DNA from 2 places in the Pseudomonas shirazica genome. Region 1 is predicted to be linked to the other one. Evidence: riboswitches for the same ligand, from Rfam matches in the RefSeq annotation. Region 1 holds a riboswitch; the other holds the start of a gene.
The links. Region 1 has a riboswitch for thiamine pyrophosphate ahead of IMX18_RS10995 (TenA family protein). Riboswitches for the same ligand answer to the same signal wherever they lie in the genome.
Positions count from the first base shown of each region.

Region 2: another riboswitch for thiamine pyrophosphate. It lies ahead of thiC (phosphomethylpyrimidine synthase ThiC); the one in region 1 lies ahead of IMX18_RS10995 (TenA family protein).

Region 1 covers NZ_CP063456.1:2,425,311-2,436,805, forward strand. Annotated here, with positions in the region: gene IMX18_RS10980 (putative bifunctional diguanylate cyclase/phosphodiesterase) at 1-694, opposite strand, end outside; gene IMX18_RS10985 (SCO family protein) at 776-1,759, opposite strand; gene IMX18_RS10990 (Ig-like domain-containing protein) at 1,916-5,308, opposite strand; TPP riboswitch at 5,534-5,648, shown strand; gene IMX18_RS10995 (TenA family protein) at 5,729-6,376, shown strand; gene tenA (thiaminase II) at 6,373-7,035, shown strand; gene codA (cytosine deaminase) at 7,214-8,455, shown strand; gene IMX18_RS11010 (DNA-binding protein) at 8,684-9,676, shown strand; gene IMX18_RS11015 (hypothetical protein) at 9,824-10,075, opposite strand; gene IMX18_RS11020 (DUF4142 domain-containing protein) at 10,084-10,584, opposite strand; gene IMX18_RS11025 (sensor domain-containing diguanylate cyclase) at 10,737-11,495, shown strand, end outside.
Region 2 covers NZ_CP063456.1:5,811,221-5,822,715, reverse strand. Annotated here, with positions in the region: gene cpdA (3',5'-cyclic-AMP phosphodiesterase) at 79-879, opposite strand; gene IMX18_RS26755 (DUF1249 domain-containing protein) at 965-1,417, opposite strand; gene IMX18_RS26750 (NUDIX domain-containing protein) at 1,408-2,025, opposite strand; gene IMX18_RS26745 (RsiV family protein) at 2,211-2,957, shown strand; gene cytX (putative hydroxymethylpyrimidine transporter CytX) at 2,926-4,209, opposite strand; gene thiC (phosphomethylpyrimidine synthase ThiC) at 4,383-6,263, opposite strand; TPP riboswitch at 6,417-6,523, opposite strand; gene IMX18_RS26730 (TolC family outer membrane protein) at 6,684-8,120, shown strand; gene waaA (lipid IV(A) 3-deoxy-D-manno-octulosonic acid transferase) at 8,274-9,545, opposite strand; gene IMX18_RS26720 (LysR family transcriptional regulator) at 9,557-10,447, opposite strand; gene IMX18_RS26715 (DMT family transporter) at 10,535-10,867, shown strand; gene IMX18_RS26710 (NAD(P)/FAD-dependent oxidoreductase) at 11,067-11,495, shown strand, end outside.

The sequences.
Region 1 (11,495 bases):
GCAGCCCGGGCAGCAGTGCGTCACCGGCCACCACGCCGCTGCTATCGATGCGCACCCGCTCCAGGCCGTCATCCTGCAGCAGGCGCACCAGCCCGCTGCCGCCCAGGTCGATGTGCTGCAGCAGCACCGCCAGGTAGCCGATGTCCAGCTGCACCACCAGGATATTGTCGATTTCGCGACCCGGCAGGTTGGTCAGCGGTAGCAGGAAGGGCAGGTGCCGGTTGGGCACGGTGGTCGCTTGCCCGGGGGGCTGCACGCTGGGCAGGAACGGTTTGAAACCGTAGCGGGCAACGTGCCGCTGCAGCTGGCGCAGCCAGTCTTCGGGTAGCTCGGCGGCCTCGTCGGCATGGCTGGCCGACAACAGCCGGCCTTGCCGGTCGTACAGGCTCATGCGCTTGAATACCGGGTCTTCGGCAAGCATGCGCGCCAGGCTGACGCTGCCCTGGCTCAGCATCTTCATGTCGTCCTGGGCGACCCGGCCCACGGCCTGGGCGCGATCCACCAACTGGCGCAGGCTTTCGCCAACGATACTGGCCAGGTTCAGGTGCTCGGCGGCCTTGGCCGACAGCGCGTCCTGGCGGGCGGCAACCTTCTGCGAAACATGCAGTCCCCAGACAAAGGCCAGGGTGGCTGCACAGAGCATCAGGATCAGCAGCCGCAGAAGGCTGGCGGATGAAAGCGAACGGCGAATCACTGCTGATAGTTCCCGACCCTGGGTGATGGTCGAAAAATACGACAGTAAGATGACAGCCTAATGACTGGTGGCCAATTGCCTTTAAGGATTTCCCTTATCGGCCAGCGGCGTCTGCAGGCGCGCAGTTTCTTCCTCCATGTAACTCATCAGCGCGCTGACTTCGGTATCGCCCAGGCGCATGTTGGGCATGGCCACGCGGTTGTATTGTTCGTACAGCAGCATGGCCAGGGGGTCTTTCTGGGCCAGCATCTGGTCGGGCTCCTTCAGCCAGCGGGTCAGCCAGTTGGCATCACGCTGGCGGGTCACGCCGAGCAGGTCGGGGCCGATGCCGGGTTGTCCTGGCTCGGCATTGCCCAGGGTGTGGCAGGACGAGCAGCGGGTACGGAAGAGTTGCTCGCCACTGCTGGGTGCGCGCACCTCGGGAGCCTGGGCGTAGTCATTGGCCATGGCACTGGCCTGTTTCCAGTTGTGCAGGCTGTTGCCCAGGCGGTCGGCGAGAATGTACGGGTTTTCGAAGGGCGAGGCCTTCATCCAGCGGCCGGTGGCCTGGTTGCCGATGATCAGGCTCAGGTTGTGGTCCTTGGAGCGGCCGTTTTCCAGGCCATCGATGTACAGGCCCAGGCTGCGGCGCAATTGTTCGATATCGGCCGGCTCGCCGGTGAGCAGCGTCCAGCCGGGGCCGATACCAAACTTTTCGGCGTAACGCTTGAGGGTGGCGGGGGTGTCGTTGTAGGGGTCGATGCTGATGGAGTAAAGGAAGATGTCCGTGCCGACCCGGTCACCAAGGATTTTCTGCACCTGGCGCAGGCGCGCGGTTTCCACCGGGCAGGAGTCGGAGCAGCCGGTGAAGATGAAGTTGATGGCGACCACCTTGTCCTTGATCAGGTCGTCGAAGAAATGCACCTTCTCACCGTCCTGGGTGAGCAGCGGGATGTTGGGGAAGTAATCGGCGCCCCAGGGAGTTTCAGCTTCCTCGGCCACGGGTTGCTGTGGTTGCAACGGCCAGAACGGGATACTGGCTGCGAACAGCGAGAGCACCAGCAGGAAACGCCATGAACCGGACATGATGCGGTCCTCGTTGATAACGGTATTGGGGCTGCCCTGCAGCCCTATCGCCGGCAAGCCAGCTCCCACAGGTACTGCACAAGGCTTGGAGCCGACGCGGTCGAGGTGGGAGCTGGCTTGCCAGCGATGGGCCGCACAGCGGCCCCCGCTTTTCGGTTACCTGATGCTGACCGGCGCCGTCACGCTCTGCCCCAGCGCCGATTTCACGGTCACGGTCGCCGGTGTGGCCGGGCCGCTGCCGGTGGTTGTGGTCGACAAGCGCCAACGGGCGCCGCTGGTAGTGGTACTCAGCGTGGCCGTACCCAGCAGTAGCGGGCCACTGGTGGTTGCCGCAGTCACGGTGATGCTGTTGCCGGTGGCCACCGTGGTGGTGCCCGAAATATCCCAGGTAAAGCGGTTGCCGCTGCGCACCTGCACCGTGGCACTGGTGACCTGGATCTGGTCGACCGCCGCTGCCGGGCTCACCGCAATGCTGACCGTGGCCGGGGCCACCGATTCGGCGCCCTTGGCGTCACGAGCCGTGTAGTTGAAGCTGGCGGTGAACGCTGTGGTTACCGTGGCCGGTGGGACGTAGGTGACCGTGCTGCCGTCGGTACTGGTAGTGCCCTGGCCGGAGTCCGGCTGGCTGAGGCCGACTACGGTCAACGGCAGGTTGTTTTCCGGGTCGGTGTCGTTGGCCAGCACGTTCAAGGTGATCTGCTTGCCGGCCGTGGTAGCCGCGCTGTCGTTGGCCGCAACCGGCGGTTTGTTGGTCGGGTCGTCGTTATCATGGCCTTCGGTGCGGAAGGTCGGCAGCCCAACCGAAGCCACGTACTCCACGCCATCCCAACCCGGTAGTGGGGTCGGCATCACCTGGAACTGGCCTGGGTGCTCCAGGTCCCAGCGCAGCAGCATCGACGAGTCTTCATGCTGGGTGTTGTGGCAATGTTCCATGTAGGTACCGGCAAACTCGCGGAAGCGCAGGGCTACCTCCACTTCTTCCGACGAATCGATATCCGGCCCGATGCGATACACGTCCTTGCGCGCCCATTTTTCCCATTCCGGCGGGGCCTTGCCGTCGCGACTGAGGATCACGCCTTCCTCGAAGTGCACATGCACCGGGTGGCTCCAGCCATTGCCGCCGTTGATGATCTTCCACACTTCCAATGTGCCGTCGCCGCTGAAACCGCCGTCGGTAGACTGCTGGGCCAACTGTGGCGCCGCGTTGATGCGACGTGGGTCCATGGAGTAGCCAAAGCCGCCATCGGTCTTGATGGTCCAGGGTTGGGTGTCGGTACCGTCCGAGCGGCCGAAGATGAACTCGCGATGGCGGGCATCCTTGAGCTTGGCCTGGTCGGTGGCCGAATTACGGTCTATCGGCAGCGGCAGCATTTTCAGGCCTTCGGCCTTGCCCGGTTTGGCCGGTTCATAGGCAACCGGGTCCATGCTCAGGTCCTGGCCGCTGTAGGGCTGAACCACGAACTGCATGAACTTGCCGATTGCCGGGTCGCCGTTGTCCCACTCAGGCCCGTTGCTGGTCTGCTTGATCACCGCCTTGTATTTTTCCGACAGCACATCGGCCAGGGCAATGGCACCCTCCGGGCCCTTGCCGCTCTGATGTTCCTCCAGGTTGACCAGGTACAGCTTGTCGCCGACCTTGATGCCGTGTTTGGCGAAGTTGATGATGATGTCGTAGCGCTCGGCGATGCCTTGCAGCGGCAGGATGCCGTTGTTGTCCTGCAGGTTGCCGTCACCGTTGAGGTCCAGGGTGCCGTCGAACGGCACGGTGTGTTCCATGATGTTGCCGTCGTTGGCGATCATGTGGAACGGTACCCGCGCATACGACAGGTTGGAGCCGGTGGGGCCTTTGAACTCGCCGCTGTTACCGGCAATTTCCCGGACCACTGCGAACTTGAAGTAGCGCGACACCGAGCCGTTGAGGATACGGAAGCGGTAGCTGCGCGCGCGTACCTTGAGCGTTGGCCGGTACTGCCAGTTGACCAGGATCTGGTCGCCGAGGAAGCCATCGGTGTTGAACGGGTTGAACCACAGCTGGCCGTTGGCATCCCAGGCCTTGTCGGCGATCACCAGGTTGACGTCGTAGTCGCGGTTACCCCACGGCATGCCCGAGCCACTGGGGAAACGCAGGTTGACGCCATCCTGCAGGGCCTCGTTGCCGCGGTCCAGGGCGCTGTAGTAGTTCATCATCACGGCGTTGCCCTTGTAGACGTTCTGCGCCGTGAAATCCATCATGTGGTCGTGGAACCAGTGGGTGCTCATGGTTTCGCGCCAGTCACCACGAATCTTGATGCTGCCGTTCTGGCAGGTTTTCAGGCCGGGGTTGGCATCGTTGACGAACAAGGTTTCGCCCGCCGAGCAAGGGAACGCAGCGCGTGGGTCTTCGGCACGGGTGTTGATGGTGTCATAGCCTGCCAGTTGCAGCGGCCAGCGGTAATCGTAGTACTGCCCCGGGAAGAAGTAGGCGTTTGCATAGCCATCGCTCTCGGCCGGGGAGTGGCCGTTGTGCTCATGGGTCGAAAGGGTGTGCAGGCCAAACCCGGCGTTGGCCGAGGGGTCGATCGGCAGCGCGTTGTAATGGCGCATCAGGATCGGTTGGCCATAGCGCACCATCAGCAGCTTGGGCGGGAAGGTGCCGTCGAAGGTCCATAGCGACTTGTGGTTCTGTAGTGGCATCTTCGGGTGGAAGCGGGTGTCGATGCCCTTGGTGGTGCCCAGTGTGTTCGGGATATCGGAAGTCTGGTAGTACAGGCCGCCCGGGGCGAACTCGCCAACTGCATAGTTGTGCAGTTGCTTGCGGTCACGCAGGCCGAGGTTGATGCGCGCACCGGCCTGGGCGGTCTTGAACCCCGCCTGCGGGTAGAACTCGTTCCAGCGCTGGTGCGACCAGCCTTTTCCTGGTGGCCGGCCTTCCGCAGGCGAACCGACCGGTTGGCGGTTGAGGAACATCTCGATCTGCGCCTTCCATGGGTTGCGGTCGAGCACGTTGGAATACTGGGTCGGGAAGGGGTACAGGCCCGGCTGTTTGAGGAAGGCTTCCAGGGCTGTACCGCTGGGGCCGCTGCGGGCCACCACGTTGGGGTCCTGCGCCGGTGCCGCGCCCAGGGTCGGCACCGGGAAGGTCAGAGTGGGCGGCGGCAACGTGGGGTCGAGCCTTTCCGTGCCGAATTCCTCGAACAGCAGTAATTGCTGGGTAAACGGCAACGCGCCGAACAGCGGGCTTGGCTTGCCGTTGGTGGGGTACTTTTTCCCGGTTTGCAGGGCCGGCGGTAGCACGTTGTTTGCGCTTACCGTGTTGCGGTCACCGTACACGCCATCGGTCAGTTCGAGTGAGCCCCGATTCGCCTCTGGCATGCTGTACAGGTCCAGCAACGCCTGGGTCGGGTCAGCCGGCTGATCAGTGTAGGCCGACGGGTCGGTCGGCGGGGGCATGCTGTTGTCGTCCATGGGCGCCGCTGTTGCCGTGACCAGCCCAAGGCCGAGCATCAGCGTAGCGACGGTGGACAGCTGGAATGCATGCCTGGCAGGGTGGATCACGGCAGGTGTTTTCATTGCCTTGCGCCTCGTTTGCGACATCATGGCTTTTTGCCCGTTTCCGGGGCTGGAGCAACGGGTGTGCCAACCCAAATACGAGGAATATGTTTCTAAATAAATCCTTGTGGCGCCTGATGCGCGCTAAATGCCATGGCGTCAAAAATGGGTGAGGGCCCCCACTAGTGGGTCACCCATTGCCCACAGATTGGGTGGTGACAGCTGCGGCGCCCTGGGGTATACCTGAGCGCCACCAAGGGGAGCCCGGCAACGGGCTGAGAAACCGCTGGATGCTGCAGCGCGGTGACCCTTCGAACCTGATCCGGATCATGCCGGCGAAGGGATGGGACTTTGAAACCTGCCTTTTTGCCGGCCTCACTGCGAGGCCCGTCCATGCCAACCACCGCGGTCTCGCTGTCACCCCCCATCAAGGACAGCAACATGACCGAACGCTTCAGCCAGTCCCTGCGCCGCCGCAGCGAGCCGACCTGGTCGGCGGCCGTTGGCCACCGCTTCGTCACCCAATTGTGCGACGGCAGCCTGCCGGACCCGATCATGGTCGACTACCTGGTGCAGGACCACCGCTTCCTCGACAGCTTCCTGACCCTGCTGGGCGCGGCCATCGCCACCGCCGACACCTTCGAGGCGCGCCTGCGCTTCGGGCGCTTTGCCGGGATGATCTCCAGTGACGAGAACACGTACTTCCTGCGCGCCTTCGAGGCCTTGGGGGTAAGCCCCGCACAACGCAGCGAACCAGCCGACACCGTCCCGACCGCAGGCTTCAAGGCGATCATGCGCGAAGCGGCGGCCACCCGGTCCTATGCGGCCGCGCTGGCGGTGCTCAATGTCGCCGAAGGCCTGTACCTGGACTGGGCGTTGAAGGCGCCAAAGCCGATGCCGGACAACTTCGTCCACGCTGAATGGATCACCCTGCACGACAACCCGGCATTCCAGGACTTCGTTGCCTTCCTGCAAGCCGAACTCGACCGCGTCGGCCCGCAGGACGCCGTGCTGGCGGGTGACTTCTACCAGCGCACCGTGGCGCTGGAGCTGGCCTTCTTCGATGCTGTCTACCCGGAGGACAAATGAGCATGGATATCTTCGACCGCCTCAAGGCTGCCGCCACGCCGCAGTGGAGCAGCTACGTCGACCACGAATTCGTGCGCCAGATGGGCGAGGGTACGTTGAGCGAAGCCGCCTTCCGCACCTACCTGGTACAGGATTACCTGTTCCTCATCCAGTTCGCCCGCGCCTGGGCACTGGCTGCCTACAAGAGCCGTCGACCGGCCGACATCCGCGCCGCGCAGGCCGGGCTGGCGGCGATTCTGGATGAAACCGAGCTGCACTTGCGCCTGTGCGCGCGCTGGGGCCTGACCCAGGCTGATATCGAGGCCGCGCCCGAACACCAGGCCACGGTTGCCTATACCCGCTATGTGCTGGACTGCGGTGCCGCGGGTGACCTGCTGGAGTTGCATGTGGCGCTGGCGCCTTGCGTGATCGGTTATGCCGAGATTGGCCGGGCGTTGTCCGAGCGGATTGGCGATCTGAGCAATCACCCGTACCGCGAGTGGATCGCCGAGTATGCCGGCGAGGGCTACCAGGGTGTCGCCACAGCGGCGCGCAAGCATCTGGACGAGCTGGCAGCGCGGAGCATGACCGAGCAACGGTTTGCCGAGCTGGTGGAGATCTTCGGCCAGGCGTCCAGCCTGGAGGCGGACTTCTGGCAGATGGGGTTGGACGGAGCCTGATTTGCTGCCTGCGCCGGCCCTATCGCCGGCAAGCCAGCTCCCACAGGTAAACCACAGCCCTGAAGTCTGTGCAGTACCTGTGGGAGCTGGCTTGCCGGCGATAGGGCCAGTAGCAAATACCACAAGGCTTGAGCCACTATGCTGGTAGGGCCACCCGCAAAGCCCAGGGAGAAGCATCATGAACATCATCAACGCACGCCTGCGCGGCAAGCCTGGCCTGTTCCGCATCGAAATCAGCGGCGAACGCATCGCCGCCATCGTGCCCCAGGCCGAAGGGGTGGCGGCGCGCGCTGCCGATGACCTGGATGCCGGGCAGAACCTGGTGGTGGCGCCCTTTATCGAACCGCACATCCACCTGGACGCCACGCTGACCGCCGGCGAACCGCAGTGGAACATGAGCGGGACCCTGTTCGAAGGCATCGAGCGCTGGGCCGAGCGCAAGGCAATCACCACCCACGACGACATCAAGAACCGCGCGAAGAAGACCATCGGCATGCTGGTGGATCATGGCATCCACCATGTGCGTACCCATGTCGATGTCACCGACCCCACCCTGACTGCGCTAAAGGCCATGGTCGAAGTGCGTGACGAAGTGCGCCACCTGCTCGACCTGCAGATCGTCGCCTTCCCCCAGGAGGGTATCGAGTCGTACGCCAACGGCCGGGCGCTGATGACCGAAGCGGTGGCCATCGGTGCCGACGTGGTCGGCGGCATTCCACACTTCGAGAACACCCGCGACCAGGGCGTGTCGTCGGTCAAGTTCCTGATGGACCTGGCCGAACGTACCGGCTGCCTGGTGGATGTGCATTGCGACGAGACCGACGACCCGCAGTCGCGCTTTCTCGAAGTGCTGGCCGAAGAGGCGCGGGTACGCGACATGGGCGCCCGGGTGACAGCCAGCCATACCGTGGCCATGGGCTCGTACGACAATGCCTACTGCTACAAGCTGTTCCGCCTGCTCAAGCAGTCGGGTATCAATTTTGTATCTTGCCCGACCGAGAGCATTCACCTGCAAGGGCGTTTCGACAACTACCCGAAACGCCGCGGCGTCACCCGCGTGGCCGAACTCGACCGGGCCGGGATGAACGTGTGCTTTGGCCAGGATTCCATCGTCGACCCTTGGTACCCGCTGGGCAATGGCAACATCCTGCGTATTCTCGAGGCCGGCCTGCACATCTGCCACATGCTTGGCTACGAAGACCTGCAGCGTTGCCTGGACCTGATCACCGACAACAGCGCCCGCACCCTGAACCTGGGCGAGCGTTACGGCATCGAAGTGGGGCGACCGGCCAACCTGTTGCTGCTGTCTGCGCCGGACGATTACGAAATGGTGCGCAGCCAGGGGCATGCGCTGGTGTCGGTACGCAACGGCAAGGTGCTCATGCGTAGAACACCTGCCAGGGTTGAACACTACAGCTGACGCTCCCTGCTTCAGCATTCTGCAGCGCCCCGCCGGCTTGAAGCCGAGCGGGGCGCTTTGCTGTCTGGCGTACTGTTTTATCCCCGCGCACAGCTCCCAAGAACCATTCACATGCGATAAGCCGTGATTATTCCACCATAGGAAATGTTTGCACGGGCAATGGCTTGTCTCCATAATCGGTATGTAATTACATGGTACATAACACGGTACAAAATCGTAGGAGCAAGCATGGCCCGGGGCGGTATAAACAAGGTTGTAGTGCAGCAGGCACGTCAGGCGCTGATTGCCCGGGGCGAGAACCCCAGCATCGATGCGATACGTATCGAGCTGGGCAACACCGGCTCCAAGACCACGATTCACCGCTACCTGAAAGAGTTGAACGGCCAGCAACCCGTGGCTTCCGAGGGCGGCATTGCGCTGAGTGACGTGCTGAGCCGAATGGTCGGGCAACTGGCAACCCAGCTGCAGGACGAGGCCGACCTGAAGATCGAGCAGGCCGAAAGCGCCTTCACTCGACAGCGCGAACAGCTGGAGGCACAACTGGCCATTGCCCAGCAGGCACTGGCTGCGGCGCACCAACAGCATCAGATCGATGTGGCCGCACTGGCCGCCGAATCGGAAAAACTGCTTTCCACCCAAAGCACCCTGCAGGCCGAACAGCTGCGCAGTGCCAGCCTTAACCAGTCGCTGGGCGAGCTGCAGGTGCGCCTGGCCGACAAGGAGGAGCAGGTAAAATCACTGGAAGACAAGCACCGTCATGCACGCGATGCGCTGGAACACTATCGCAACGCCAGCCGCGAACAGCGTGAACAGGAGCAGCGCCGCCACGAAGCGCAGCTGCAACAGTTGCAGGTGGAGGTGCGACAACTGCAGCAAGGCATGATCGTCAAGCAGGACGAGTTGACCCGCCTGCACCGCGACAACGAGCGCTTGCTGGGTGAGCATCGCCAGGCCGCCAGCGCCTGCAGGGCGCAGGACGAATTGCTGGAGCAGCGCGATGCGCAGATCCAGGGCTTGCGCACGATCCTGGCCCAGGCGCAGGGTGCAAGCGAGGAAATGCGTCGGCAGCTGGATGTGCAGGCACAGAACCTGGAGGCCAGGCGCGACTTGTGCACGGAACAGGCTCGCCAGTTGCGGCAGCTTGAAGAGCAACTCAAGGCACGAGACGAAGCGCTGCACCAGTGTCAGTCGCAGTTGTCTGCCGCCAACGCGGCGCAGTAACTGCGAAAAGGCCCTGTGGGAGCGGGCGTTTCGAGGCGTCGAACCGCCGCGCGTTGGGCCCTTCGCGGGCACGCCCGCTCCCACAGGGAATGTGACACGCTTTCGAACCTTGTTCCCTGTGCGACAAGGTTGGGCGGGAGGGCGCGCTCAGCCTTCGGCTTGTCTGGCTGCCTCCACACCTGCCGCCGATAGCTTGATGGGGTAGTTCACGCTGATCTGGTGGTCGCTGCTCACCGCCACGCTGCCATCCTGGATCAAACCGGCCTCCTGCAGCGTCTTGAGCATGCCGGCCACGGCTTTCTCGCCCCGGTAGTTGTCCAGCACTTCCTTGCCCAACCCTTGGGGGTGAGCGTGCAACAGGCGAGTCAGCACTTCGGCTTTCAATGCATCGTTACTCATGGCGGGCCTCACTTGCCGTGTTTGGCCTGAAGCGCCTTGGCATGCTCCAGATGCTGTTCGAGCTTGGGCAGGGTTTCGCTGGCAAAGGCCTTCAATTCAGCCTTGTCGGACGATGCAGCTTCCTTCTTGAACAACTCCACCGCCCTTTCGTGAGCGTCGACCTGGTTGTTGACGTAAGACTTGTCAAACGACTCCTCTCGCCATTCCAGGATCATTTTCTTGACCTTGTCGGTTATTGCCGCCTCATCGGGTACGGAGATGTCGAGCTTGCGAGCGATGTCGCCGAGTTTCTGATTGGCCTTCGTGTGGTCGCTGACCATCTGCTGGGCAAAGGTCTTGATTTCGGCATTCTGAGTTTTTTCCAGGGCCAGCTTGCCGGTGACCACTTCGGCAATACCGGCCTCGGTAGCCGCTTCGACGAAGTCATCGGAACTCGCCGCCATTGCCTGCACCGATGCCAAGCCTAATACCATGGAAAAACCGACACGCTTGATGAAGAGACTGCTCATGCTTCACTCCTTAAACCGTGGCGCGACCTCAGTGTCGCGTACGGTTGAGGGTGAATGGGGAGCAAAGGTTTAATCTTTTTCCTGGCCGGCTGCGCCCAGATGGTGCTGAACTATAGTGAAACGCGGCGAACGCGGTAAGGCTAGGGATTTCAATGTGCGCAGCCAGGAAGCAGGATGAGGACGGGCTCTTCGCGATAACCGGCGAGGGCCGGGCCGTGGCGCTGTTCCGCCTGGTACTCGCGTTCATGCTGGTGGTGATGCTCGCCTTTGTCGTGGTGGAAGGTTGGCGCATCTGGCGCGACTACCGGCACGCCTTCACCAATGCCGAGAACATGGTCTCCAACCTGGCCCGGGCCACGGCGCAGCATGCCGAAGATGCCATCCGCCAGGTCGACGCAATTACCGCGGCGCTGGCCGAGCGCCTGGAAGGCGACGGCTTCGAGCACATCGACCGGCCGCGCCTGCATACCTTGCTGGTCCAGCAGAAAAGCATCATGCCGCAGTTGCACGGGTTGTTCGTGTATGGCCCGGATGGTGGCTGGATCGTTACCGACCAGGCGGTAGTCCCGCCCAATGCCAACAATGCCGACCGCGACTACTTCATCTACCACCGCGAGCATACCGACCGCGGGGTTCACATTGGCTCGGTGGTGCGCAGCCGTTCTACTGGCGACCTGATCATCCCCATTTCACGGCGCCTGCAATACGCCGATGGCAGCTTCGCCGGGGTGTTGCTGGGCACCATCAAGGTGGACTGGTTCGTACGCTACTACGGCGACTTCAAGATCGACGAACGCGGTGCGCTGGTACTGGCCAAGCGCGACGGCACTATCCTGGTACGGCGGCCGTTCGCCGAACAGGTGATTGGCCGCAGCCTTAGCAGCAGCGAGATCTTCCGCAAGCACCTGCCG
Region 2 (11,495 bases), 2.4 Mb from region 1:
CAAATATTGCCGGGGCCGCTCTGCGGCCCATCGCGACACAAGGCCGCTCCTACAATTGACCGCTTCTGCAGCCGCAGCTCAATAGCCAGGGCTATCGAAGTCGAGCTTCACCTGGAAATCCACTGCCCGCTCCACCCCGGTCTCCAACCGCCCGTCGGCGTGGAGGCGCAGCCAGCGGTATCCAGGCTGCTCCTCGCTCACCTTGAAATCCTCGCTGCGCGCCGCGAACTGGATACAGGTCGACGGAGTGGCCAGCAGGCGACGGCCGTCGCGCACTTCATCCCATTCCTGGTGCACATGCCCCCACAGCAGCGCCCGCACCTGTGGGTACCCCTCAACGATATCGAACAGCGCCTGGGCATTGCGCAAGCCGATCGGCGCAATCCAGGCACAGCCGATATCCACCGGCTGATGGTGGAAGCACACCAGGCAATGCCGTTCACCCGCCTCTCGCAAGGCCGCTTCCAGCACTGCCAGCTGATCGCCCTCCAGCAGCCCATGCGTCGCCCCGGGTACGGCTGTGTTGAGCATGACGATGCGCCACGCACCGATATCGGTCACCGCCTGTACCAGCTCCGGCGCCACTTGCGCCATGACTCGGGCCTCGTCATGGTTGCCAGGCAACCAGCGGGTGGGCACGGCAAACGGTGCGGTCAGCTCACGGAACGCTTCATAGGACGCCACGCTGGCGTCCTGGGACAGGTCGCCAGTGCACAGCAGCAGGTCGACAAGCGGTTGCTCCCGCCGCACCTGGGCCACTACATGGCGCAGGCTGTCACGGGTATTGAGGCCCAGCATGCTGCCGGCCGAGTCGGCGAACAGGTGGGCATCGGTCAGTTGCACCACATGCACGGGGCGCGATTGGTCTGGCTGCGGCAACGGCCGTCTCCTCGAACGGATTCAGCGCGAATTATGGCTGTACAACGGGTGCGAGCAAACACCCGTACCCAAACCACGTCACAATTCAGCGAACGCTTGCCAGCTCGTGGCCACAGGCCAGGCAATGGCTCAGCCATTCACCGAGGAACAGGTTGAGCTGGGCCTTTTCGTCCGGCTGGTGCATGGCTTCGTTGGGATAGGGGTATATGCTGCGCAGGCGACGGGTGTGTTCGGCACTGACCACTTCGGCCATGCGCGCATCGTGGTACACCTGCACTTCCAGGTGCGGCACCGGCAACCATGGCAGGCTGTGCTCCTGGCGCACGTGCAGGGTGGTGGTGTACGGGCAGGCCAGCACCACGTCGAGCACCAGCACGCCAAGCATCTGGTCGCCTTGGGTCATACCGATGCGGCGCGAGCTCTGGGTGGTGCGCATGTCGGGCAACAGGCGCATCAGCCGGGCGTAGTTGGCCTCGCAAGCTGCCTGCAGCCCGACCAGGTCGACCCGATAACGCTCGCGCAGCAGGTTCACTTCCACATACCTCGTACTTCATCACGGTTCAGCGCCAGCCATTGCAGGCCGATGATGGTCGCCGCATTGCAGATGCGCCCGTCGCGCACCGCCTGCATGGCATCCTCGAACGACCACACGCGCACGCGAATGTCCTCGCCCTCTTCTTCCAGGCCATGCAGGCCGCCCGCCCCTTCACTGCTGCAACGGCCGAGGAACAGGTGAACATATTCGTCACTGCCGCCGGGCGACGGGAAGTAACGGGTCATCGGCCACAGGGCGCTGAAGGCCAGGCCGGCTTCTTCTTCGGCTTCGCGGTGGGCGACTTCCTCGGGTTGCTCGTCCTTGTCGATCAGCCCGGCCACCATCTCGATCAGCCAGGGGTTGTCGACCTTGTCCAGTGCACCGACGCGGAACTGCTCGATCAGCACCACTTCATCGCGCAACGGGTCGTACGGCAGCACGCACACCGCATCATGGCGCACGAACAATTCGCGGCTGATCTCGCGGCCCATGCCCCCGGCAAACAACTCGTGGCGCAGACGTAGCTTGTCGAGCTTGTAAAAGCCCTGGAAGCAGTTGGCCCGCTCAATGATTTCGAAGCCCTTGGGCACTGAGTTCAACGCGTCTGACATGGAAATCCTCATTACCTCGAATACCGCATCGCGCCATCCTACTCTGCACGCCTGCCGGTTTCACCCCTTTCCGGCAACCGTTCGCGCACTCGGGACAGCGCGCCTTCTCTCTGTTAGCTTAGTGGCGAACTGAAGGCCGCGCAGACGGTCAAAGGCCGACTTTTCCCTGTTCTGCAAGGATCCTCATGACACTTGTCAAACTGACTTCCGTGGCTGTGCTGGCCCTGGCCCTGGGTGCCTGCCAAAGCCTGTTCACGCCCAACTACCGGGCGCCGCTCGAGGTCAAGCGCGATGCCTGGGAGCATGTCAAACCCGGCTGCAGCGAAAGCGACTGCCCGCTGGTGAACATCGACATGATCCACTTCCCGGCCTTGCCCAAGCTCGATGGCATCGTCGAGAAACGCCTGCTGCAACTGACCGAAGACAACCAGCGCGGCAACGCACCGACCACCCTGCAAGCCTACGAGCAGCAGTACCTGGCCAGTGCCGACAGGCGCAACAGCAGCTACCTGCAGGCCAAGGTACGCGAGCAGCATGACGGACTGGTGATCATCGAATTGTCCAGCTACCTGGACAGCGGCGGCGCCCACGGCATGCCCGGGCGTGGCTTCATCAACTATTCGCGCAAGCTGGACAAGGTGCTGACCCTGCAGGACATGCTGGTGCCCGGCCAGGAAGACACCTTCTGGAAAACCGTCGAGGAATCGCACCGCGCCTGGCTGATCAGCGTAGGCATGGACAAGGATGCCGAGTTCATCAAGACCTGGCCGTTCAAGCAGTCGCCGCACGTCGCCCTGACGTACGGCGCGGTGGTGGTCAAGTACGAGGTCTATACCATCGCGCCCTACTCCATGGGCCACGTGGAGTTGAAGATCCCCTACCCGCGCCTGAATGGCGTGCTCAAGCCCGAGCTGTTTCCCGGCCGCGGCTGAAGCTCAGCAGCCCGTGCAGTAGCCCTGCCAGCAGCAATGCCGGCAGGGTCGCACCCAGGTCCGGCGCTTGCGCGGCGATCAGATGGTACGCGGCAACGCCCACCGCCCAGGCCAGCAGTGCCTGCCAGTGCAAGCCATGCACCTGTGCTGGCAAGCGGCGGCGACGGATCACGTAATGGTCCATCAATACCACACCGAACAGCGGTGCAAACACCGAGCCGATCAGCAGCAGGAAGTTCTCGTACTGTGCCAGTGGTGCCAGCAAGGCGATCAGCGTGCACAGCACGCCAATGGCCAGCGCCAGGTGCTCGACCTTCAGGCGCACCAGCACGCCGGTGGAAACGGCCGCCGAGTGAATGTCGGCAAAAGCCTTTTCCGACTCGTCCAGCAGAATCAGCAGCAGTGGAATGCCCATGCCGGCGCCCGCCAGGGCCAGCAGCAGGGCGTTGGCTTCGCCACTGTCGGCGAAGGCCAGGGTGTAACCCACGCCCAGGCTCATCAGCCAAGTGTTGCCGATGAAGTAACCCAGCACCGTACCACCGAATACATGTTTGCCGTTACGGGCAAAACGCGAGTAGTCGGCGATCAGCGGCAACCAGGACAGCGGCATGGCGATGGCGATGTCGAAACCCACAGCCAGCGACATCGATCCGTCGCCGGCGCGGTTCCACAGTGCCGCAAGGTCGGCCTTGGCGAACAGGTTCCAGGTCAGCCAAAGGCAAGCGCCCAGCAGCAGCCAGATACCCCAAGTGCGTAGCACCTTGCGCACGAACGCCAGCGGCCCACCGACTGCGAGCAAGGTGGCCAGGGCGCCGAAGCATAGGGTCCAGAGCACAGGGCTGTTCCAGGCGCTGGCTTCGCCGAACGCCCGCGCGCCCAGCAGGCTGGCGGCATCGCGCATCACGATGATCTCGAACGCACCCCAGCCCACCAGTTGCAGCAGGTTGAGCAGCGCCGGCAAGCGAGCGCCATGGCCACCCAGGCTCAGTTTCAGCGTGCCCATGGCCGACAGGCCGGTATCGCTGCCGATGACACCGGCAGCCCCCAGCAGCAGCACACCCACACCGGTGCCCAGGGCGATAGCCAGCACCGCGCCGGCAAGGCCCAGGCCAGGGGCCAGCATGGCGCCGACCTGCAGCACCATCAGGCCGATGCCGAGGGAGAACCATAGCGAGAACAGGTCGCGGGCGCCGAAGATGCGCTGGGCGGTGGGGACCGGGTGGTCGGGGGAGAATTGGCTGGGGGTGGTCATGCTTTGACACTCGGCAAGGTATTGGATTGGACGCGGTCGCTGTAGGAGCGGCCTTGTGTCGCGAAAGGGCCGCAAAGCGGCCCCAGGTTTTCAGCTTCGCGACTGAAATTGCCGGGGCCGCTTCGCGGCCCATCGCGACACAAGGCCGCTCCTACAGGGGTCAGCGCTGCGACTTAGACTTTGTGATACAGCTGGCTGCCTTCCTGCCGGAACCGCTCGGCCTGCTCGCGCATGCCTTGCTCTACCGTCACATCCACGGTTTCGATCTTGGCGGCGTATTCACGCACTTCCTGGGTGATCTTCATCGAGCAGAACTTCGGCCCGCACATCGAGCAGAAGTGCGCGACCTTGGCCGATTCCTTAGGCAGGGTCTCGTCGTGGTAGGCACGGGCAGTGTCCGGGTCCAGGCCGAGGTTGAACTGGTCTTCCCAACGGAACTCGAAGCGTGCCTTGGACAAGGCGTTGTCACGGATCTGCGCACCCGGGTGGCCCTTGGCAAGGTCGGCGGCATGAGCGGCGATCTTGTAGGTGATGATGCCGGTCTTCACGTCATCCTTGTTTGGCAGGCCCAGGTGTTCCTTGGGCGTGACGTAGCAGAGCATCGCGCAACCGAACCAGCCGATCATAGCCGCACCAATGCCCGAGGTGATGTGATCGTAGCCAGGAGCGATATCGGTGGTCAGCGGGCCGAGGGTGTAGAACGGCGCCTCGTCGCAGCATTCCAGCTGCTTGTCCATGTTCTCCTTGATCAGTTGCATCGGCACGTGGCCGGGGCCTTCGATCATGCACTGCACGTCGTGCTTCCAGGCGATCTTGGTCAGCTCGCCGAGGGTCTCCAGTTCGCCGAACTGCGCGGCATCGTTGGCGTCGGCAATCGAGCCGGGACGCAGGCCGTCGCCCAGCGAGAAGCTGACGTCGTAGGCCTTCATGATTTCGCAGATTTCTTCGAAGTGGGTGTACAGGAAGTTTTCCTTGTGGTGTGCCAGGCACCACTTGGCCATGATCGAGCCACCACGGCTGACGATACCGGTGACACGCTTGGCAGTCAGCGGCACATAACGCAGCAGTACGCCGGCATGGATGGTGAAGTAGTCCACGCCCTGCTCGGCCTGCTCGATCAGGGTGTCGCGGAACAGCTCCCAGGTCAGGTCCTCGGCCACGCCGTTGACCTTTTCCAGGGCCTGGTAGATCGGTACGGTACCAATCGGCACCGGCGAGTTGCGGATGATCCACTCACGGGTTTCGTGAATGTGCTTGCCGGTGGACAGGTCCATGACCGTGTCCGAACCCCAGCGGATGCCCCAGGTCAGCTTGGCCACTTCTTCCTCGATCGAGGAACCCAGCGCGCTATTGCCGATGTTGCCGTTGATCTTCACCAGGAAGTTGCGGCCGATGATCATCGGTTCCACTTCCGGGTGGTTGATGTTGGCAGGGATGATCGCGCGGCCACGGGCAATTTCCTGGCGGACGAACTCAGGGGTGATTTCTTTCGGGATGTTGGCCCCGAAGCTGTGGCCGGCGTGCTGCTCGTCGAGCAGACCAGCGGCACGTGCCTCTTGCAGCTTCATGTTTTCGCGGATGGCCACGTACTCCATCTCGGCAGTGATGATGCCTTGGCGGGCATAGTGCATCTGCGAGACGTTGGCACCAGCCTTGGCTCGGCGCGGGTTGCGCACGTGGGCGAAACGCAGCTTGGCCAGTTCGGCATCGTTCAGGCGCTGCTGGCCGAAGTCGGAGCTCAGGCCGGCCAGGCGCTCGGTGTCACCGCGTGCCTCGATCCACGCCGAACGCACATCGGCCAGGCCCTTGCGCACGTCGATGACAACGTTGGGGTCGGTGTACGGGCCGGAAGTATCGTAGACCAGCACCGGGGCATTGGACTCGCCACCGAAATCGGTCGGGGTGTCGTCCAGGCTGATTTCACGCATGGGCACGCGGATGTCCGGGCGCGAGCCTTCGACATACACCTTGCGCGAACGCGGAAACGGTTGCACGGACTGCTGATCGACTTGTGCCGATTCGCTGAGGTTGATCGCTTTTTCTTGTTTGGTCATCACAGGCTCTCCAGACGGCTTCCAAGCAGTGGAATGTCGGGGTGAACCTGAAAGGCGCGGACGCACCCTTCATGGGTGCAGTGCCGGATTTGGGGTGCCTGAAGCTGCATGCAGCTGTGACATTCCCGGACCTGGCACAAGAGGCTCCCCGGGAAGGCGAGCAATCTTGTTCCCTACGCAGGCGCTAACCTGATCAGGTTCAACGGGATCCGCAACTTTGCGATCTCAGCCTTTGCTTCAAGGCACCCCGACAAGAACATGCGCAGTCTAGACTGGAGTGGTCGGCAAAGCCAAGCGAGTAAATGCGCGGATGATGAAAGGCACCCCGAGCGATTGTTGCCGGGTGCGCATGGCACTACACTGGCCCGTCGCTCGATACTCAACAGTTCAGTAATTAAATTTCGTACAAGGATTGCCTCTATGCTGCGCAAACTCTCACTGGCAATAGCCGTGTCTTGTGCGTCCAACGGAGTGGTCTGGGCAGCGGACGTGCCCACTACAGTGAAAACCGACCTGGTCAGCGTCTATCAGGAAGCGGTCGACAACAACGCTGACCTGGCTGCGGCCCGCGCCGATTACGGCGCCCGCCGCGAAGTGGTACCGCAGGCTCGCGCCGGGTTGCTGCCTAACCTGTCGGCCGGCGCCGAAATGCTGAACACCCGCACCAAGCTGGACGAACCATCGGCCACCAGCAACCGCAGCGGCAACACCTGGAGCGCAACCCTGGCGCAACCTATATTCCGCGCTGATCGCTGGTTCCAGTTGCAGGCAGCCGAAGCGGTCAACGAACAGGCGGCGCTGGAGCTGTCGGCGACCGAGCAGAACCTGATCCTGCAAACCGCGCAGAATTACTTCGCCGTGCTCCGTGCCCAGGACAACCTGGCCGCGACCAAGGCCGAGGAAGCGGCCTTCAAGCGCCAGCTGGACCAGTCCAACGAACGATTCGACGTCGGCCTCTCCGACAAGACCGACGTGCTGCAATCCCAGGCCAGCTACGATACAGCGCGGGCCAACCGAATCATTGCCGAGCGCCAGGTACAGGATGCCTTCGAGGCCCTGGTGACCCTGACCAACCGGGAATACACATCGATTCAAGGCGTGGTCCATACCTTGCCAGTGCAGGTGCCTACGCCCAACGACGCCAAGGCCTGGGTCGAAACCGCCGGGCGCCAGAACCTCAACCTGCTGGCCACCAACCACGCGGTCGTCGCTGCCGAGGAAACCCTGCGCCAGCGCAAGGCCGGCCACGCGCCGACCCTGGACGCAGTTGCCAAGTACCAGAAGGGTGACAACGACAACTTCGGTTTCACCAACCCCGCGCCGGCCCCCGTTACGCGCTATAGCGGCGACGTCGAGCAGACCAGCATCGGCCTGCAGTTGAACATCCCGATCTACAGCGGCGGCCTGACCAGTTCGCAGGTGCGCGAGGCCTACCAGCGCCTGAGCCAGACCGAGCAGCAGCGTGAAAGCCTGCGCCGCCAGGTGGTGGAAAACACCCGCAACCTGCACCGCGCAGTGAATACCGACGTGGAACAGGTGCAGGCGCGCAAGCAGTCGATCATCTCCAACCAGAGCGCGCTGGAAGCCACCGAGATCGGCTACCAGGTGGGTACCCGCAATATCGTCGACGTGCTTGACGCCCAGCGTCAGCTGTACACCTCGGTGCGCGACTACAACAACAGCCGCTATGACTACATCCTCGACAACCTGAGCCTGAAGCAGGCAGCCGGCACCTTGAGCCCGCAGGACCTGCAGGACCTCAAGCGGTACCTGAAGCCAGACTACAACCCGGACAAGGACTTCCTGCCGCCGGACCTGGCGGCTGCAGCGGCGAAGAACTTCGAGCGTCGCCCCTGAGATAGGGGATGTATTTTCCGCAGGGTGGGTTGCTTTTGATGGCCTCATCGCCGTCAAGCCAGCTCCCACAGGTTCTCCAACGGCCTTAAGCCTTGTGCAGTACCTGTGGGAGCTGGCTTGCCGGCGATGAGGCCAGAAAACCCAACACCAAACTCAGCGGATAAGTGCGCCCAGGCCATCGAGCAAGCGCTGCAATGCACCCTGATTGGCCCGCATTACCGCCCTGCCCGCCTCGCCCATGCGCTGCGCGTCCTGCGGCAACTCGACCAGCCGCCGCACCGCTTCGGCCAGCCCGTCGGCATCGTCCACCTGCTGCAACGCCCCCGCCTCGCGCAGCATCGCGCTGATTTCAAGGAAGTTGAACACATGCGGCCCCATCAGTACCGGCAAGGCCAGCGCCGCGGGCTCCAGCGGGTTGTGCCCGCCGGTCGCCACCAGGCTGCCACCGACGAAGGCAATGTCGGACAGGGCATAGAGGAACAGCAACTCGCCCATGGTATCGCCGAGCAATACCCGCGTCTGCGCATCGACCGGCGTGCCGGCAGAGCGCCGCACGGTGGTGAACTGTTCGCTGCACAGCGTATGCACCGCAGCGAATCGCTCGGGGTGGCGCGGCACCAGGATCAGCAGGGCATCACCATGCACCTGCAACAATTGCCGATGTGCCTGCAGGATCAACGCATCTTCACCTTCGTGGGTGCTGGCGGCGATCCACACCGGGCGCTGTGCCGCCCCCCACTGTTCACGCAATGCCTTGGCACGCGGCAACAGTTGCTCATCGATCTTCAGATCGAACTTGATCGAACCGGTGACCTGCACGCACTCCGGACGCGCACCCAGGTCACGGAAGCGCTGGGCCTCGGTTTCGGTCTGCACGGCAATCAGGCTCATCTCGGCCAGCATCGGCCGGGTCAGCCCGGCAAAGCGCCCATAGCCACGGGCCGAGCGCTCAGACAAGCGTGCGTTGGCCAGCGCTACCGGAATGCCGCGCTTCGCACACTGGTGGATGTGGTTGGGCCACAGCTCGGTTTCCATGATGATGCCCAGCTTCGGCTGCACATGGTCGAGAAAGCGCCCTGCCGCCCAAGGCAGGTCGTAGGGCAGGTAGCAATGCTGCACGCGTGGTTCGTCGGCGAACATGGCGCGAATACGCTCTGAACCGGTGGGGGTCATGCAGGTAAGCGTGATCGGCAATTCCGGGTAGGCCTTGAGCAAGGCGCGCACCATCGGTGCCGCCGCAATGCTCTCGCCCACCGATACCGCGTGCACCCAGATGCCGCCCCGGCGCATGGGCGGCAGCCTGAAAGCAAAGCGCTCGCCAATGCGTTGACCATAGGCCGGCGCCTTGCGCGCGCGCAGATAAAGGCGCAGCGCAACCAGCGGCAGGCCCAGGTGAAACAACAAAGTAAAGAGAGTTCTGTTCATGGCCGCGGAGTTTACCCGATCGCGCGCAGGTGCACCGCAAAGCGCTCGGCCAGCCACTGCGCAGCAGGCCCCAGCGGCTCGTCGCGACGCCAGGCCAGCTCCACCACCAAGGCCGGTGGCCGCCACTCGCTGTCCAGTTCGACCATGTGCGCCTGGTAGGTCGGGTACTGCACCACGTGCCGCGGCAGCCAGGCCCAGCCCAGGCCGCGCATCAGCAGTTCGGCCATGGCGTAGAAGCTGTCGGCGCGCCACACCTGCGGGCTGATCGCTTCGCCGCCGGGGTAGCCGCTTTGCTGCGGGGCAATCAACAATTGTCGGTGGCGCGCCAGTTGCTGCCGGGTAACCCGGCCTTCGCCGGCGAGCGGGTGACCGACCGCGCATACCGTGACCATTTCGACGCTACCCAAGGCGCGCCGCTCCAGCGAGGCCGGGATGCTCTCGTGGTGGAAGAACAGTCCAAGATCGGCGCGCCGCTCCACCAGCTTGCGCGCCACATCGCCCTGGGCACCGCTGGCCAGCTGCACCTCCAGGAACGGGTAGCGGCTGGCCAGTTCGTCGAGGCTGTCAATGACCGGCTGATAGGGCATGGCTTCGTCCTGGGCGACCCGCAACAAGGCCTCCTGCCCGCGCATCAGCGCCAACGCACGGCCATCCAGACGCTCGCACTGGCGCAACAGTTCGCGGGCATCTTCCAACAGGGCGCTGCCGTTCTCGGTCAGCTTGGGTTGCCGGCCACTGCTGCGCTCGAACAAGGTTACCCCCAGGTCGGTTTCGAGCAGGGCGATCGCGCTGCTGATTGCCGACTGGGCCTTGCGCTGCTCGCGGGCCACGGCAGAGAACGAGCGCAGTTCTGCAACGCGCAGGAAAGTACGCAACTGTTCAAGGTTCCAGTGCTCGGCCATCAACCTATCTCGCATAGTGATAGGTAATGACTTTACCCCATTCGGGGTGGGACTAGAATCTGCGGTCAGCTAACGGAGGATCTCGCCATGAATGCCTACACCTACCTCGCCATCGCCATCTGCGCCGAAGTCATCGCCACCGCTTCCATGAAAGCGGTGAAAGGCTTGAGTACGCCCTTGCCGTTGCTGCTGATGGTGGTTGGTTACGGCATTGCTTTCTGGATGCTGACCCTGGTGGTGCGCAGCATTCCGGTGGGGATCGCCTATGCCATCTGGTCGGGGCTGGGGATTGTGCTGATCAGTGTGGCAGCGCTGGTGATCTATGGGCAGAAGCTGGATGTGCCAGCGATGCTGGGCATGACGATGATTGTGGGCGGGGTGGTGGTGATTCAGCTGTTTTCGAAGACTGCTGGGCATTGATGTTTGCCTGATGGATTTTGGGGCCGCTTCGCGGCCCTATCGCGACACAAGGCCGCTCCTACAGAGACCGAGGCATGCGCGGGGCCTGTAGGAGCGGCCTTGTATCGCGATAGGGCTGCGCAGCAGCCCCAGGAACGCAAAGCCCACATCGGCCCGACCCTGTATACTTGCCAGCTGTCCCAGTCTTCGAGGTACCGCCATGCCATCTGCCATTTCCACTGACGTGCTGATCGTCGGCGCCGGGGTCGCAGGCCTCTGGCTCAATGCCCGCCTGCGCCGGCTGGGCTACTCGACAGTACTGGTGGAACGCGCCAGCCTTGGCGGCGCGCAGACCATCAAGTCTCAGGGCATCATCCATGGCGGCACCAAGTACGCCCTGCATGGCGCCCTCACCGGCGCTTCGGAAGCCATCGCCGACATGCCGCGACGCTGGCGCGAAGCGCTGAGCGGCAGCGGCGAGCTGGACCTGACCCGCACTCGCCTGCTGTCCGACGCCCATTACCTGTGGTCGCCTGGCACCCTGGCCGGCAATCTCACCAGTTTCTTCGCCAGCAAGGCCGTGCGTGGCAGGGTCGACCAGGTGAAGGGCGAGCAACTTCCGCCCGCGCTGCAGGACCGCGCCTTCAAG